One region of the Variovorax sp. GW458-11-26-14-LB1 genome, then DNA from elsewhere that is predicted to be linked to it. Evidence: riboswitches for the same ligand, from Rfam matches in the RefSeq annotation. Region 1 holds a riboswitch; the other holds the start of a gene.
What was found. A riboswitch is a leader RNA that binds a small molecule or an ion and turns the genes downstream of it on or off. The one in region 1 is predicted to bind glycine.
Positions count from the first base shown of each region.

Region 2: it holds a riboswitch for glycine, as region 1 does, so the genes downstream of both, AC07YS_RS12950 (D-amino acid dehydrogenase) here and gcvT (glycine cleavage system aminomethyltransferase GcvT) in region 1, are expected to answer to the same signal.

Region 1 covers NZ_JBWKYW010000045.1:24,824-31,782, forward strand. Annotated here, with positions in the region: gene AC07YS_RS24410 (MFS transporter) at 1-878, shown strand, start outside; gene AC07YS_RS24415 (L,D-transpeptidase Cds6 family protein) at 1,122-1,604, shown strand; gene AC07YS_RS24420 (hypothetical protein) at 1,701-2,237, shown strand; glycine riboswitch at 2,269-2,359, shown strand; glycine riboswitch at 2,372-2,476, shown strand; gene gcvT (glycine cleavage system aminomethyltransferase GcvT) at 2,524-3,696, shown strand; gene gcvH (glycine cleavage system protein GcvH) at 3,768-4,139, shown strand; gene gcvP (aminomethyl-transferring glycine dehydrogenase) at 4,200-6,959, shown strand, end outside.
Region 2 covers NZ_JBWKYW010000016.1:107-7,065, reverse strand. Annotated here, with positions in the region: gene rfbD (dTDP-4-dehydrorhamnose reductase) at 1-823, opposite strand, end outside; gene rfbB (dTDP-glucose 4,6-dehydratase) at 820-1,899, opposite strand; glycine riboswitch at 2,018-2,108, shown strand; glycine riboswitch at 2,153-2,259, shown strand; gene AC07YS_RS12950 (D-amino acid dehydrogenase) at 2,351-3,658, shown strand; gene AC07YS_RS12945 (RtcB family protein) at 3,678-5,093, opposite strand; gene AC07YS_RS12940 (FIST signal transduction protein) at 5,308-6,588, opposite strand; partial or broken gene AC07YS_RS12935 (PhaM family polyhydroxyalkanoate granule multifunctional regulatory protein) at 6,638-6,959, opposite strand, start outside.

The DNA of each region.
Region 1 (6,959 bases):
GCATCGCGGCCTACCACCCGCCCGCCACCGTGGCCGCGCGTGCGGCCGGCGGCGCCTCGCAGAAGGCGATGAGCGTGTTCTCGGTGGGCGGCACCATCGGCGCCTCGTTCGCGCCGGTGCTGGCGGCCACGGTGGTCGGCGGCGGCAGCCTGTCGCGCAGCTATCTGCTGGGCATTCCCGCGGTGGCGATGGGCGTGGTGTGGGTCGCGGCAAATGCACGGCGCAGCGCGGCCGCCCAGCACGCAGCCACGGCGGCGCGGGCCGCGCAGGCCCGCGCCCAGGTGCTGAAGCCGCACAACGACTGGCGCGCCTTCAGCCTGCTGGTGGCGACCATCGTGGGCTGGTCGATCCCGTACGTCACGGTGCTGTCGATGCTCTCGCTGCGCATCACGCGCGACCTGCACGGCAGCACCTTCCAGGGCGCCGCGGCGCTCACCGCCTTCACCGCCGCAGGGGCCGTGGGCACGCTGGCCGGCGGCTGGCTCGGCGACCGCATCGGGCGCATGGGCACGATCCGCTGCGGCTACCTGCTCGCGCTGCCGGCCATGGCAGGCCTCGTGCTCGCCTCCACGCCCGGCGCGGCGCTTGTCTGCACCGCGTGGCTCGGCATGAGCATGTTCCTGCCCTTCGCCGCGCAGGTGACGCTCGCGCAGGACTACCTGCCGCGCAACCCGGCCACCGCCAGCGGCATCACGCTCGGCCTCGCGCTCTCGGTCGGCGGGCTGGTGTCGCCGCTGTTCGGCCTGTTGTCGGATGCGCGCGGACTCGGCGTGACGCTCACGGTGGTGTTGTGCGTGCTGTGCGTCGCGACCGTGCTGGCCTTGCGGCTGAGCAATCGCACGGTGCAGGTGATGGCGGGTGAGGCTGCGGCGGCCTGAGCCCTGCCCCGCGCACCCGGTGCACAGGGCACCGGGTGCTTCCCGCAGCGAAATCAAGGAGGAGCCGGAGGCGGGGGACATTCGCGGAGGGAAGTACCCGGTGTCCTGTGCACACGCCCTGATCCACGAACCACCGAAATCCGTGGGCGATTCAACGCCGCACGCCTCCTCTTTCACTGCCAGAATCGACGCAAGCTTCGACGTCGAGCCTGACAGACAAGAAGAAGGAAAGAGAAGGACGCCATGCACCGAATCGTCGCCCAGGGCTGCAGCCTTGTCGCTGCCGGCTTGCTGGCCACCGCCGGTATCGCGGCCACGCCGGCCGCCGCGCCCGTTGCAGCCGTTGCGCCAGCAGCCGCCCCCGCCCATCCCACCAACCCCGTCACCCACCTCGCCGAAGTGGAAAGCGCCGTGCGCGCCTGGGCCGCCGCCTGGTCCGCGCGCGACGTGGAGCGCTACCTCGCCGCCTACGCGGCCGACTTCACCCCCGCGCGCGGCCAGACCCGCGAGCGCTGGGAGGCCGACCGGCGCGCCCGCATCACAGGCAAGTCGCGCATCAGCGTGGGCATCGAGGGGCTGGTGATCAGCGTCCAGGGCACCTCGGCCAGCGCGCAGTTCCGGCAGATTTACAGCGCCGACGCGCTCACCGAGACCGACCGCAAGACCCTCGAGCTGCAGCGCGTGGGCCCGCGCTGGCTGATCCGCAAGGAGAGCGCGGGCAACTGACGCGCCCCGCCTTGTCCCTGTAAGGCAAATGGTTCACGAAGATGTCACCACTTGCAACGATGCTGCAGCCTTCGACCTCCGAAAGCTGTGGCCGCCATGTTCCCCACCAAGACCGAGAAGGCACGCGACGAACTCCAGGCCGGGCAGCGCACGCTCAGCCAGCGTGAGCGCGCCCTGCTGCTCATGGCCGACGGCCGGCGCTCGCTGACCGACTTCAGCCCGCTGTTCCCCAGCCGCGTCGAGGCCGAGCAGGCGATCCAGGGGCTGATGCAGCGCGGCTACCTGCAGGTCGCGCGCCCGGTCGCGCCACCGCCCGCACCGGCCCCCACGCCCGTCCCCGCCGCCGAGCCGATCCAGGTCGCCACCTCGGCCGACAGCTTCGACGGCAAGCGCTCGCTGGCCACCACGCGCATGTTCCTGTTCGACATCTGCGAGCGCATGTTCGTGCGCCGCGACCCGCGCTTCGCCAACCAGATGCGCGACGCCCTGCGCGAGGCCCGCGACCGCGAGGCCATGCTGACCATCGCCGCGCTGATGCTCTCCGAGATCGAGAAAGCCGCCGGCCCCGAGCGCGCCGACTCGCTGCGCGAGCGCATCGACAAGCTGCTGCCGCCGGCCGAAACCGTGCACTGAGCCGCCAGCCCCGGCCCCGCGATCCACTACACTCGCCGGGTCAGGAGAGAGCCCCGCGCGACGGGGCCGCCGAAGGCGCAGGGGTTCCCCGAACGCTCAGGCAAAAGGACTGACAAGACGCCGGCAACCACCGGCGTTTCCTTGCTGGAGAGAGGCCGTGGCATTGCACGCGGCCCACCGAAGGAGCAAACCCCGATCGTGGGGCGAATCTCTCAGGTAAAGCGGACAGCAGGGGTGGCCCGTGGCGTTGCAGCCATGGATTTCGACTGCCCCTTTGGAGTGCCCCGTGGCCGCTTCCTCCGCTTCTGACGCCCAACTTCTCAAGACCCCGCTGTACGACCTGCACGTGGAGCTCGGCGCCCGCATGGTGCCCTTCGCCGGCTATTCCATGCCCGTGCAGTACCCCGCCGGCCTCATGGCCGAGCACAAGCACACGCGCGATGCGGCCGGCCTGTTCGACATCTCGCACATGGGCCAGCTGCGCCTGGTCGGCCCCGATGCCGCCGCCGCGTTCGAAACCCTGATGCCCGTCGACGTGGTCGATCTGCCCGCCGGCAAGCAGCGCTACGGCCTGCTGCTGAACGACGAGGGCGGCATCCTCGACGACCTGATGTTCTTCAACGAAGGCAATGGCTCGCTCTTCGTGATCGTGAACGGCGCCTGCAAGGTGGCCGACATCGCCCACATCCAGGCCAGGATCGGCGCGCGCTGCCAGGTGCAGCCCCTGCCCGACCACGCCCTGCTCGCACTGCAAGGCCCGCAGGCCGCGGCCACGCTGGCGCGCCTGTCGCCCGGCATCGAGCGCTTCGTGTTCATGACCGGCGGCGCGGTGCAGATCGGCGGCATCGCGGCCTTCGTCACCCGCAGCGGCTACACCGGCGAAGACGGCTTCGAGATCTCGGTGGCCGCCAAGGATGCCGACGCCCTCGCCCGCCTGCTGCTCGCGCAGCCCGAGGTGAAGCCCGTCGGCCTGGGCGCGCGCAACTCGCTGCGGCTCGAAGCCGGCCTGTGCCTGTACGGCAACGACATCGACACCACCACCACCCCGGTCGAAGCCTCGCTCAACTGGGCGATCCAGAAGGTGCGCCGCGCCGGCGGTGCGCGCGAAGGCGGTTTTCCGGGCGCGGCCAAGGTGCTGGCCCAGCTGGCCGCCGTCGCCTCGGGCGCGGCCGGCCACACCGACCACAAGACGCTCACGCGCAAGCGCGTCGGCCTCGTGGCACTCGAACGCATTCCGGTGCGCGACGGCACGCTGCTGCAGTCGCTCGAAGGGCACGACATCGGCGCCGTCACCAGCGGCCTGCTCGGCCCCACCGCCGACCGCTGCGTGGCCATGGGCTACGTGGCCGCCGCCTTCGCCGAGCCCGGCACGCGCGTGCAGGCCATCGTGCGCGGCAAGCCGGTGCCGATGGAAGTCTCGACCATGCCCTTCGTGCCGACGCGCTACTACCGCGGCTGACCGACACTGAACCCCGCAGACCCGGCTAGGCTCTGCATCCCGATTCCATTTTTTCCACGAGGAGTTTTTTCATGAGCATCAAATACACCAAGGACCACGAATGGGTGGCAGCCGAAGGCGGCGCCGCCACCGTCGGCATCACCGTGCATGCGCAGGACGCGCTGGGCGACGTGGTGTTCGTCGACCTGCCTGAAGTGGGCAAGACCTTCGCGCAGGGCGAGGTCGCCGGTGTGGTCGAGTCGGTGAAGGCCGCCGCCGATGTGTTCATGCCCGTGTCGGGCGAGATCACCGAAGTGAACGAAGCGCTGCGCGCCGACCCGTCGCTGGCCAACAGCGACCCGCTGGCCGCCGGCTGGTTCTTCAAGGTCAAGCTGAGCGAGCCCGCGCAGCTCGACGCCCTGCTCGACGCCGCCAGCTACGACAAGTTCGCCGCCGAATCCTGATCCGCTGAACCGCAGCCGTTTCCTCGCACCTTCGTTCCTTCTCCCCGAGCCTTCACCGCCATGCCGATTCCCGCCCTTCCCTCTTTGCAAGCCCTAGAGAACGCCGAAGAATTCCTCGCCCGCCACATCGGCATCGATGCAGCGGACGAGGCGCGCATGCTGCCGGTGATCGGCTCGGAAACGCGCGCGGAGCTCATCGACGGCATCGTGCCGGCGGCCATCCGCCGCGCCCGGCCGATGCGCCTGCCCGCGCCCGTCACCGAGGCCGACGCGCTGGCCGAGCTGAAGGCGCTGGCGTCGAAGAACAAGGTGTTCAAGAGCTTCATCGGCCAGGGCTACTACGGCACGCACACGCCGGGCGTGATCCTGCGCAACATCCTGGAGAACCCCGCCTGGTACACCGCCTACACGCCCTACCAGGCCGAGATCTCGCAGGGCCGCATGGAAGCCCTGCTCAACTTCCAGACGATGGTGTGCGACCTCACGGGCATGGCCATCGCCAATGCCTCGATGCTCGACGAGGCCACGGCCGCCGCCGAGGCCATGACGCTCGCCAAGCGCAGCGTGAAGAGCAAGAGCAACGTGTTCCTGGTCTCTGGCGACTGCCACCCGCAGACCATCGAAGTCATCAAGACGCGCGCCGCGCCGCTGGGCATCGAGGTCAAGGTGAGCACCGTGTCGGAAACGCTGCCGCACCTGATGGTGAGCGGCGAGTTCTTCGGCGTGCTCGCGCAGTACCCGGCCACCACCGGCCACGTGCACGACCTGCGCCCGCTCGCGGGCCACGCGCACCAGTGCGACGCCGCCTTCATCGTCGCGGCCGACCTGCTGGCGCTGACACTGCTGGTCGCCCCCGGCGAGTTCGATGCCGACATCGTCTGCGGCACCACGCAGCGCTTCGGCATGCCGCTGTGCAACGGCGGCCCGCACGCCGCCTACCTGGCCTGCCGCGATTCGTTCAAGCGCTCGCTGCCCGGCCGCCTCGTCGGCGTGAGCGTCGACACGCACGGCCAGCCCGCCTACCGCCTCGCGCTGCAGACGCGCGAGCAACACATCCGCCGCGAGAAGGCCACCTCGAACATCTGCACCGCGCAGGTGCTGCCGGCCGTGGTCGCCAGCATGTACGCCGTGTACCACGGCCCCGACGGCCTCACGCGCATCGCGCAGCGCGTGGCCGTGCTCACCGCCATCCTCGCCAAGGGCCTGTCGCAGATGGGCCGCGAGCCGGTGAACACCACCGCCTTCGATTCGCTGACGATCCGCACCGGCGACGACACGGCCGCGATCATCGAGCGCGCGCAGGCCGGCGGCGTCAACCTGCGCCAGCGCCTGCAGCAGCACCTGGGCATCTCGCTGGACGAGACCACCACGCGCGCCGACATCGAAACCCTGTGGGCCCTGTTCGTGCCCGCTGGCACCGCGATGCCGCGCTTCGACGAGCTGGCCGCCAGCACCACGCCGCTGATTCCCGAGGACCTGCGTCGCACCAGCGCCTTCCTCACGCACCCGGTGTTCAACACCCACAAGAGCGAGACCGCGATGCTGCGCTACATCCGCAGCCTGTCGGACAAGGACCTCGCGCTCGACCGCAGCATGATCCCGCTGGGCAGCTGCACCATGAAGCTCAACGCGACCAGCGAGATGATCCCCATCACCTGGCCCGAGTTCGCCAACATCCACCCCTTCGCGCCCGCCGACCAGCTGCAGGGCTACGCCCAGCTCGACGCGCAGCTGCGCGCCTGGCTGTGCGAGGCCACCGGCTACGCGGGCATCAGCCTGCAACCCAACGCGGGCTCGCAAGGCGAGTACGCGGGCCTGCTGGCCATCAAGTCCTTCCATGAAGCCAAGGGCCAGGGCCACCGCAACATCTGCCTGATTCCCTCCTCGGCGCACGGCACCAACCCGGCCAGCGCCCAGATGGTGGGCCTGCAGGTGGTGGTGACGGCCTGCGACGCGCAGGGCAACGTCGACATGGACGACCTCAAGCGCGCCTGCGAGAAGCACAGCGCCCACCTGGCCGCCGTGATGATCACCTACCCCAGCACGCACGGCGTGTTCGAAACGCGCGTGAAGGAACTGTGCGAGCTCGTGCATGAGCACGGCGGCCGCGTGTACGTCGACGGCGCCAACATGAACGCGCTGGTCGGCGTGGCCGCGCCGGGCGAGTTCGGCGGCGACGTGAGCCACCTGAACCTGCACAAGACCTTCTGCATCCCGCACGGCGGTGGCGGCCCGGGCGTCGGCCCGGTCTGCGTGGTCGAAGACCTCGTGCCCTACCTGCCGGGCCATGCCACGGCCGGCGTGCCCTCGAACGGCGTGGGCGCCGTGTCGGCCGCGCCGCTGGGCAATGCGGCCGTGCTGCCGATCAGCTGGATGTACTGCCGCATGATGGGCGCCAAGGGCCTGCAGGCCGCCACCGAGACGGCCATCCTGAGCGCCAACTACATCAGCGCGCGCCTGAAGGACCACTACCCCACGCTGTACGCGAGCCCCAACGGCCACGTCGCGCACGAGTGCATCCTCGACCTGCGTCCGCTCAAGGACACCAGCGGCGTCACCGCCGAAGACGTGGCCAAGCGCCTCATCGACTACGGTTTCCATGCGCCCACGCTGAGCTTCCCCGTGCCCGGCACGCTGATGGTGGAGCCCACCGAAAGCGAACCGCTGGCCGAGCTCGACCGTTTCGTCGACGCGATGATCGCCATCCGCGGCGAGATCCGCCGCGTGGAAGAAGGCGTCTGGTCGAAGGATGACAACCCGCTCAAGCACGCGCCGCACACCGCCGCCAGCTTGCTCGGCACGGAGTGGAGCCACCCCTAC
Region 2 (6,959 bases), on a different contig from region 1:
TCTGCAGCTTGGTGGTGTCGAGCCGCGAGTTGTGCGGCCGCTTCGCGGGCGTCGGAAAGGCGCTGGTGGGCACGGCCTCCACGGCCTGCGGGCCGGCCTTGAGTTCGACGCCGGCCTGCTGCGCCATCTCGAGCACGAAGCGCGCGTAGCCGTGCCACGTGGTCTCGCCGCCGGCGATGGCGTGGTACAGGCCGGCCTTAGCCGGGTCTTGCAACGTGGCGCGGATGGCATGCGCGGTGATGTCAGCCAGCAGTTCGGCGCCGGTCGGCGCGCCGAACTGGTCGTCGATGACAGTCAGCTTGTCGCGCTCCTTGGCCAGCCGCAGCATGGTCTTGGCGAAGTTGCCGCCGCGTGCGGCGTACACCCAGCTGGTGCGAAAGATCAGGTGCTTCGCGCAATGCCGTGCCACCAGCTGCTCGCCTTCGAGCTTGGTCTGGCCGTACACGCTGAGCGGGCCGGTCGCGTCGTCTTCCTTCCAGGGCTTGGTGCCGCTGCCGTCGAAGACGTAGTCGGTGGAGTAATGCACCATCAGCGCGCCGATCTGCTGCGCCGCCTCGGCCACCACGCCGGGCGAGGTGGCGTTGAGCTTGCGCGCGAAGTCGGGCTCGCTCTCGGCCTTGTCGACGGCAGTGTGCGCGGCGGCATTGACGATGACGTCGGGGCGCACCGCCAGCACCGTGGCAGCCAGCTGCTCGGGGCGGCTGAAGTCGGCGTGGAAGTCGGTGCTGTCGAAGTCCAGTGCGACCACTTCGCCGAGCGGCGCGAGGCTGCGCTGCAGCTCCCAGCCGACCTGTCCACCTTTGCCGAGCAGCAGCAACTTCATGCGGAAGCCTTTGCAGGCGCAGCGTCGTATTGCTTCTCGACCCATTCGCGGTACGCGCCGCTTTGCACGTTGCGCACCCACTCGCCGTTGGCGAGGTACCACTCGACGGTCTTGCGGATGCCGGTATCGAAGGTCTCGGCGGGCTTCCAGCCAAGCTCGGCCTCGAGCTTACGTGCATCGATGGCGTAGCGGCGGTCGTGGCCCGGGCGGTCCGTGACGTAGGTGATCTGTTCCTTGTACGGCTTGCCGTCGGCGCGCGGGCTCAGTTCGTCGAGCAGCGCGCACACCGTGTTGACGATCTCGATGTTGGGCTTCTCGTTCCAGCCGCCGACGTTGTAGGTCTCGCCGAGGCGGCCGGCTTCGAGCACGCGGCGGATGGCGCTGCAGTGGTCCTTCACGTAGAGCCAATCGCGCACCTGCATGCCGTCGCCGTACACGGGCAGGTTCTTGCCGGCCAGTGCGTTGACGATCATCAGCGGGATCAGCTTCTCGGGGAAGTGGAACGGGCCGTAGTTGTTCGAGCAGTTGGTGGTGACCACCGGCAGGCCGTAGGTGTGGTGCCAGGCGCGCACGAGGTGGTCGCTGGCGGCCTTGCTGGCCGAGTACGGGCTGTTGGGCTCGTACTTGTTCTCTTCGGTGAAGGCCGGGTCGGTCTTGGAGAGCGAGCCGTAGACCTCGTCGGTCGACACGTGCAGGAAGCGGAAGGCCGCCTTCTGGTCGGCCGGCAGGGCGTTCCAGTAGCCGCGCACCGATTCGAGCAGGCGGAAGGTGCCGAGCACGTTGGTCTGCACGAAGTCTTCGGGGCCGTGGATCGAACGATCCACGTGCGATTCCGCGGCAAAGTTCACGACGGCACGGGGTTTGTGCTCGGCCAGCAGGCGATCGAGCAGCGCGCTGTCGCCGATGTCGCCCTGCACGAAGACGTGGTTCGCGTTGCCCTTGAGCGACGCCAGGGTCTCGAGGTTGCCTGCGTAGGTCAGCTTGTCGAGGTTCACGACGGGCTCGTTGCCCTGCGCGATCCAGTCGAGCACGAAATTGGCGCCAATGAAGCCTGCGCCGCCGGTAACCAGGATCATGGAGTCCCCTGCATGTAGAAAAAAGTTTGCTTTACCAAAAATCAACATTCAATTATCCCATCGGTGTGAAGTGCCGATGTACAGGGCTTGGCCGGCTTGCGGGGCCCGCCTACAATCGCCAACAATTGCAGGAGAGCGGGCCTCCACGGAGGCCCTACCGAAGGCGCAAACTCCCATAAACGCTCAGGTCGGCCCGACGAAATTCCAGGCAACGCCCAGGAACTTCGGCAAGGGGTCAGTACTGCACTCATCGATACAGCCGTCTGGAGAGCCGCCACGCCATGTGGCGCACCGAAGGAGCAAACCCGCTGCGGGTGCAGCAGGGTGAATCTCTCAGGTACCGAGGACAGGGGGAGCGGCAACTTGGACATCGGTCGTCCGGTTGCTTGCTATTGGTTCAATAGCACTCCACGCCCGCCGTTCAAGCGCTGCAAACTCAAAGGTACTTGCAATGCGTGTGATCGTTCTTGGCGCCGGCCTGCTCGGCGTGACTTCGGCCTACTACCTCCAGCAACTCGGCCACGAGGTGACCGTGATCGACCGGCAGGCCACCCCGGCCGCCGAAACCAGCTTCGCCAACGGCGGCCAGATCTCGGTCAGCCATGCCGAACCCTGGGCCAATCCGAGCGCGCCGCTGAAGGTGCTGCAATGGCTCGGCAAGGAAGATGCGCCGCTGCTCTTTCGCATCCGCGCCGACATGCGCCAGTGGCTCTGGGGCCTGCAGTTCCTGCGCGAATGCACCCCCGCGCGCACCCGCCACAACATCGAACAGATCGTGCGTCTCGGTACATACAGCCGGGAAATGTTGCAGCAATTGCGTCGAGACACCGGCCTGAACTATGACCAGCGCACGCAAGGCATCCTGCACTTCTACACGACGCAAAAAGAATTCGACGGCGCCCTCGCGCCCGCCGAGCAGATGCGTGCCCTGGGCTGCGAGCGGCTGGTCATCTCCGCCGACGAGGCCATCAAGATCGAACCCGCCCTCGCCCACATCCGCCCGCAACTCGCCGGCGCCACCTACACCGCCGAAGACGAGTCGGGCGACGCCAACCGCTTCGCGCGCGAGCTCGTGAAGCTGGCCGAGGCGGCCGGCGTGAAGTTCCTCATGAGCCACACGGTGACCGCGCTGCGCGAAGCCGGCGGCAGCATCGACCACGTCGAGGCGACCGACAACGAAGGCCGTTTCCAGCGCATCCGCGGCGATGCCTTCGTGCTCGCGATGGGTTCGCTGAGTCCGTTGTACGCCGCGCCGCTGGGCATCCGCCTGCCGATCTACCCCGCCAAGGGCTACTCGGTGACGCTGCCCGTGAAGGACGCGTCGAAGGCGCACCAGGTCTCGCTCACGGACGACGAATACAAGCTGGTGTTCTCGCGCTACACCTCCGAGTCGGGCGACCGCCTGCGCATCGCCGGCACGGCCGAGCTCAACGGCTACGACCGCGACCTGAACCGCGTGCGCTGCGAAGCCATCGTGCGGCGCGTCGAAGAACTCTTCCCCGGCGCCGGCGACACCGAGCGCGCGCAGTTCTGGACTGGCCTGCGCCCGGCCACGCCGAGCAACGTGCCGCTGATCGGCAAGACCAAGCTGCCGAACCTGTTCCTCAACACCGGCCACGGCACGCTCGGCTGGACGCACGCCTGCGGCTCGGGCAAGTCGATCGCGCGCATCGTGAGCGGGCTGGCGCCCGAGGTCGACTTCGCGTTCGCCGGCATGCCGGCGCCCGCGCCACGCGCCGTGCAGCCCGCACTGGGCTGACACGACACGCGCCCTCGGGTCACGCCTTGAACGTGACCCAGGGCTTGAGCCGCACGGCGCAGCGGATGAGCCCCGCGCTTTCCTGCGCCTCGATCACCGCGCCGATCGGCTTGTAGGCCTGCGGCGCCTCCTCGATGCGGCGCTCCTCGCGCAAAGTCACGCACTGCCAGCTGGCATCGGCGTCGTCGGGTGCGGGCCGCATCGCGCGCACTTCCTGCCGACGCATGCGCCGGCCGGCACCATGGCTGCACGACCACAGCCAGTCTTCATGCCCCAGCCCGGTCGCGAGGTACGAGTGATCGCCCATCGACCCGGGAATCAGCGCCAGGTCGCCCGCGTGCGCCGGCGTCGCGCCCTTGCGGTGGATGTTCATGCCGTGCTCGCGCAGCACCACGTTGTGCGGCACGTCGACCACCAGCGTCGACGCCGTGGCGCCCAGCAGTTCGGCGAAGTCCTTGCGCACCAGCTCGGCCAGCACGACGCGGTTGGCCCACGCATAGCGCGCGGCCACGCCCATGGCTTCGAGGTACTCCTGCGCCAGCGGCCCGGCCAGGCCGTACAGCCCGCTCTTCGGGTGGCGCAGGCCCTGTGGCCACTCGGCCCGCGCGCGGTCCATCCAGCGGCCGCCGACATGGAACCCGATGTCGCGCGAGCCGCTGTGGATCATCACGACGACCTCGCCCGCCTTGAGCCCCGCGCGGTAGGCCGCGTGCCGGTCCATCACCTGGTCGACCACCTGCAGCTCGACGAAGTGGTTGCCGCTGCCCGGCGTGCCCAGGCACGGATCGCGGAACACCTCGTGGCGCGCGCCGGTGTAGGCCGGCGGTGCGTGCCGCGACTGACCGCCGAAGCTCGCCAGGCCGATGCACGCGCCGATCTCGGCCTGCAGCCGGTCGCGGTCGCAGGCCGCCCAGAGCCCCTCGTTGCGCACGGCGTCCAGGAACGCGGCCGGCCCGTCGTCGAACAGCGCGCGAAACGCCGCCGTGTGCACCGGCACGTCGCGCCCGTTGTCGAGCAGGCTGCGCGTGAGCCGCGCGAGCAGCTGCGTCTTGTGCGGCGCCACCTGGTCCAGCGTGAGGCCGGTGGTCAGCAGGCGCATGCCGCAGTTGATGTCGGTGCCGACCGCGGCGGGAATCACGAAGTCGCCATCGGTGGCGACGACGCTGCCCACCGGCGCGATCGAGCCCGGATGAAAGTCCGGCGTCGCGCAGGCCTTGCACACGCCGTGCGCGCCGTCGGGCGAGCGCACGCTGGCGAAGGCCAGCAGCTGGCTCACGGCTTTTTCTTCCAGCGGCAGGCTCTGCGGCAGAAGAACGGTCGCCTGCGCGGCTTCGTTGCGCAGGTGATAGATGCCGTCGCGGTAATCGACGGCGATATGGGCGCGCGAAAAGACGCGCTGGAGTCTCGAAAAATGACTATTGGTAGGGCTGCCCATGGCTGCAATTCCATTCGGGGAAACCGTGTCGGTTTCCGGGCCCCGTCACATCGCGTGGCGGGGCGAAAGAGATCGACCGCGTGCCTCGGGGCGCGCGGATCACTCTTTCTTGCAGCAGCAGAGATTCAAGAAAGCGGGCGGATTCTAGCGACGCGAAGCGCCTGCGAACACAGGGCGCAGGCGCGCGCGTCGTTTTTTCCCGTCAGTCAGCCAGTCAGTCCGGCGCAGTGAACACCGTCAGCACGCCGGTGTAGCCATACAGATGGTGGCGCGCGATCTCGCCGGCGGCGAAGAAGCCGACCAGCGGCACGTCGCCCAGCGCATGCCGCACGATCTGCAATTCGGCGCCCGGCGCACCGAAGTGCGGGCCGCCGCGTCCCGAGCAGCTCACGTACACCGCGCCCGCGATGCGCCGCGCGGGATGCGGCGCGGCCTCGGCCTCGCCGGCCGCCACGGCGCGCGCGGTGGCCAGCGTCTGTTCTTCGGGCTCGAGCTCTTCGCGGATCTCGGCGCAGATGCGCATCAGGTCGGCGCGCGCCGCCTGCGCATTGCGGCGGCAGAAGCTCAGCCGCATGCCGGCCTCGGCGTTGTCGGCAATGGCGATGCCGCGCCGCGTCGGATCGAGGCCGATGATGTGGCGCACCAGCACGTCGGCGCCCAGGTCGCCGGTGCGGCGGATGCCGTCGCTGCCCGCGTCGGCCAGGCCGACCAGCGTGTTGCGCACGGCGTCGATGGCTTCCTGCGGCCGGTCGAGCGACACCTGCAGGTCGGCCAGCAGCACGTCGAGCGCCGGCTCGCCGTCGAGCGACAGCAGCAGGTTGCCGTCGGCCTCGGTGATCTCGCGCTCGCGCGCGCCACCGGTGCGCAGCGGCTGGCAGCCCTGCGTGACGCGCGACACCAGCCGCACGCCCTCGCCGAACACCACGCCCGACAAGCCGCCCGAGAACACGCCGCCCGCCGCGCCGTGGCCGCGGATATTGCCGTTGCCGCCGACCGCGAACTGCAGCGCCCCGCCGCGGCCGGACGAGAGCCCGCCGAACAGGTAGCCGGTGTCGGTGCGCCCCGCCATCTCGCCGATGAGCTCGCCCAGGTCGGGCGTGGCCGGGTCGGCGTGCACGAGCGCGGTGTGCGCCTCGAAGCCGCTCATTTCGGAGCTGCCCAGCGGCGCCACGCCGGAGAACACGCGGTACTGGTCGCTGGGCAGCGCGCACAGCATCAGGCTCAGGCCGGGCTCGTCGAAGTACTCGGCGTTGTTGGCCGACACGCCGATGCCGACGGTGCCCGACCAGTCGGTGACCTCGGGCAGTTCGGCGCTCAGGTGATCGAGGATCTCCTGCGCCTCGGCCGCGTAGTGGTCGGTGATGTAGAGCAGCCCGAGCGTCGGGTTCGACGCGTAGTCGGGCAGCGCCATCTGCGCGCGCAACTGGGCCAGCACGAGGCCGGCGGCCATGCGCCATTGCGGGTGGGTGGCATGGCCGGTGGGAAACAGTTTCATGGTGCGTACCGACCCGTGCGTCGTCGTCTGGAAAGGTGTCTGTAAGACGTCAGCGCCGGCCGGAGGTTCGCTTGCGCGCGGCGGCGGACGTGGTTTTCTTGCGCGCGGCGGGTGCCGGCGCGGCTTTCTTGGCGGCGGCCTTCTTCGCGGCGGTCTTGGCGGCCGGCTTGCGCGCCGCCGTCGCCTTGCCGATGACCTGCCCCATGGCGTCGGCCAGCGGCTGCGCCATGGCCGGCACCTTGAGCTGCGCCGCGTCCTGCAGCGCGGTGCTCGCGATCTGCTGGAACTGCTCGGTGAGCGAGCCCCACCATTGCATCGGGTCGACCACGCCGGCGGCGCCGTTGGACGCTGCGGGCTTGGCGCGCGACGTC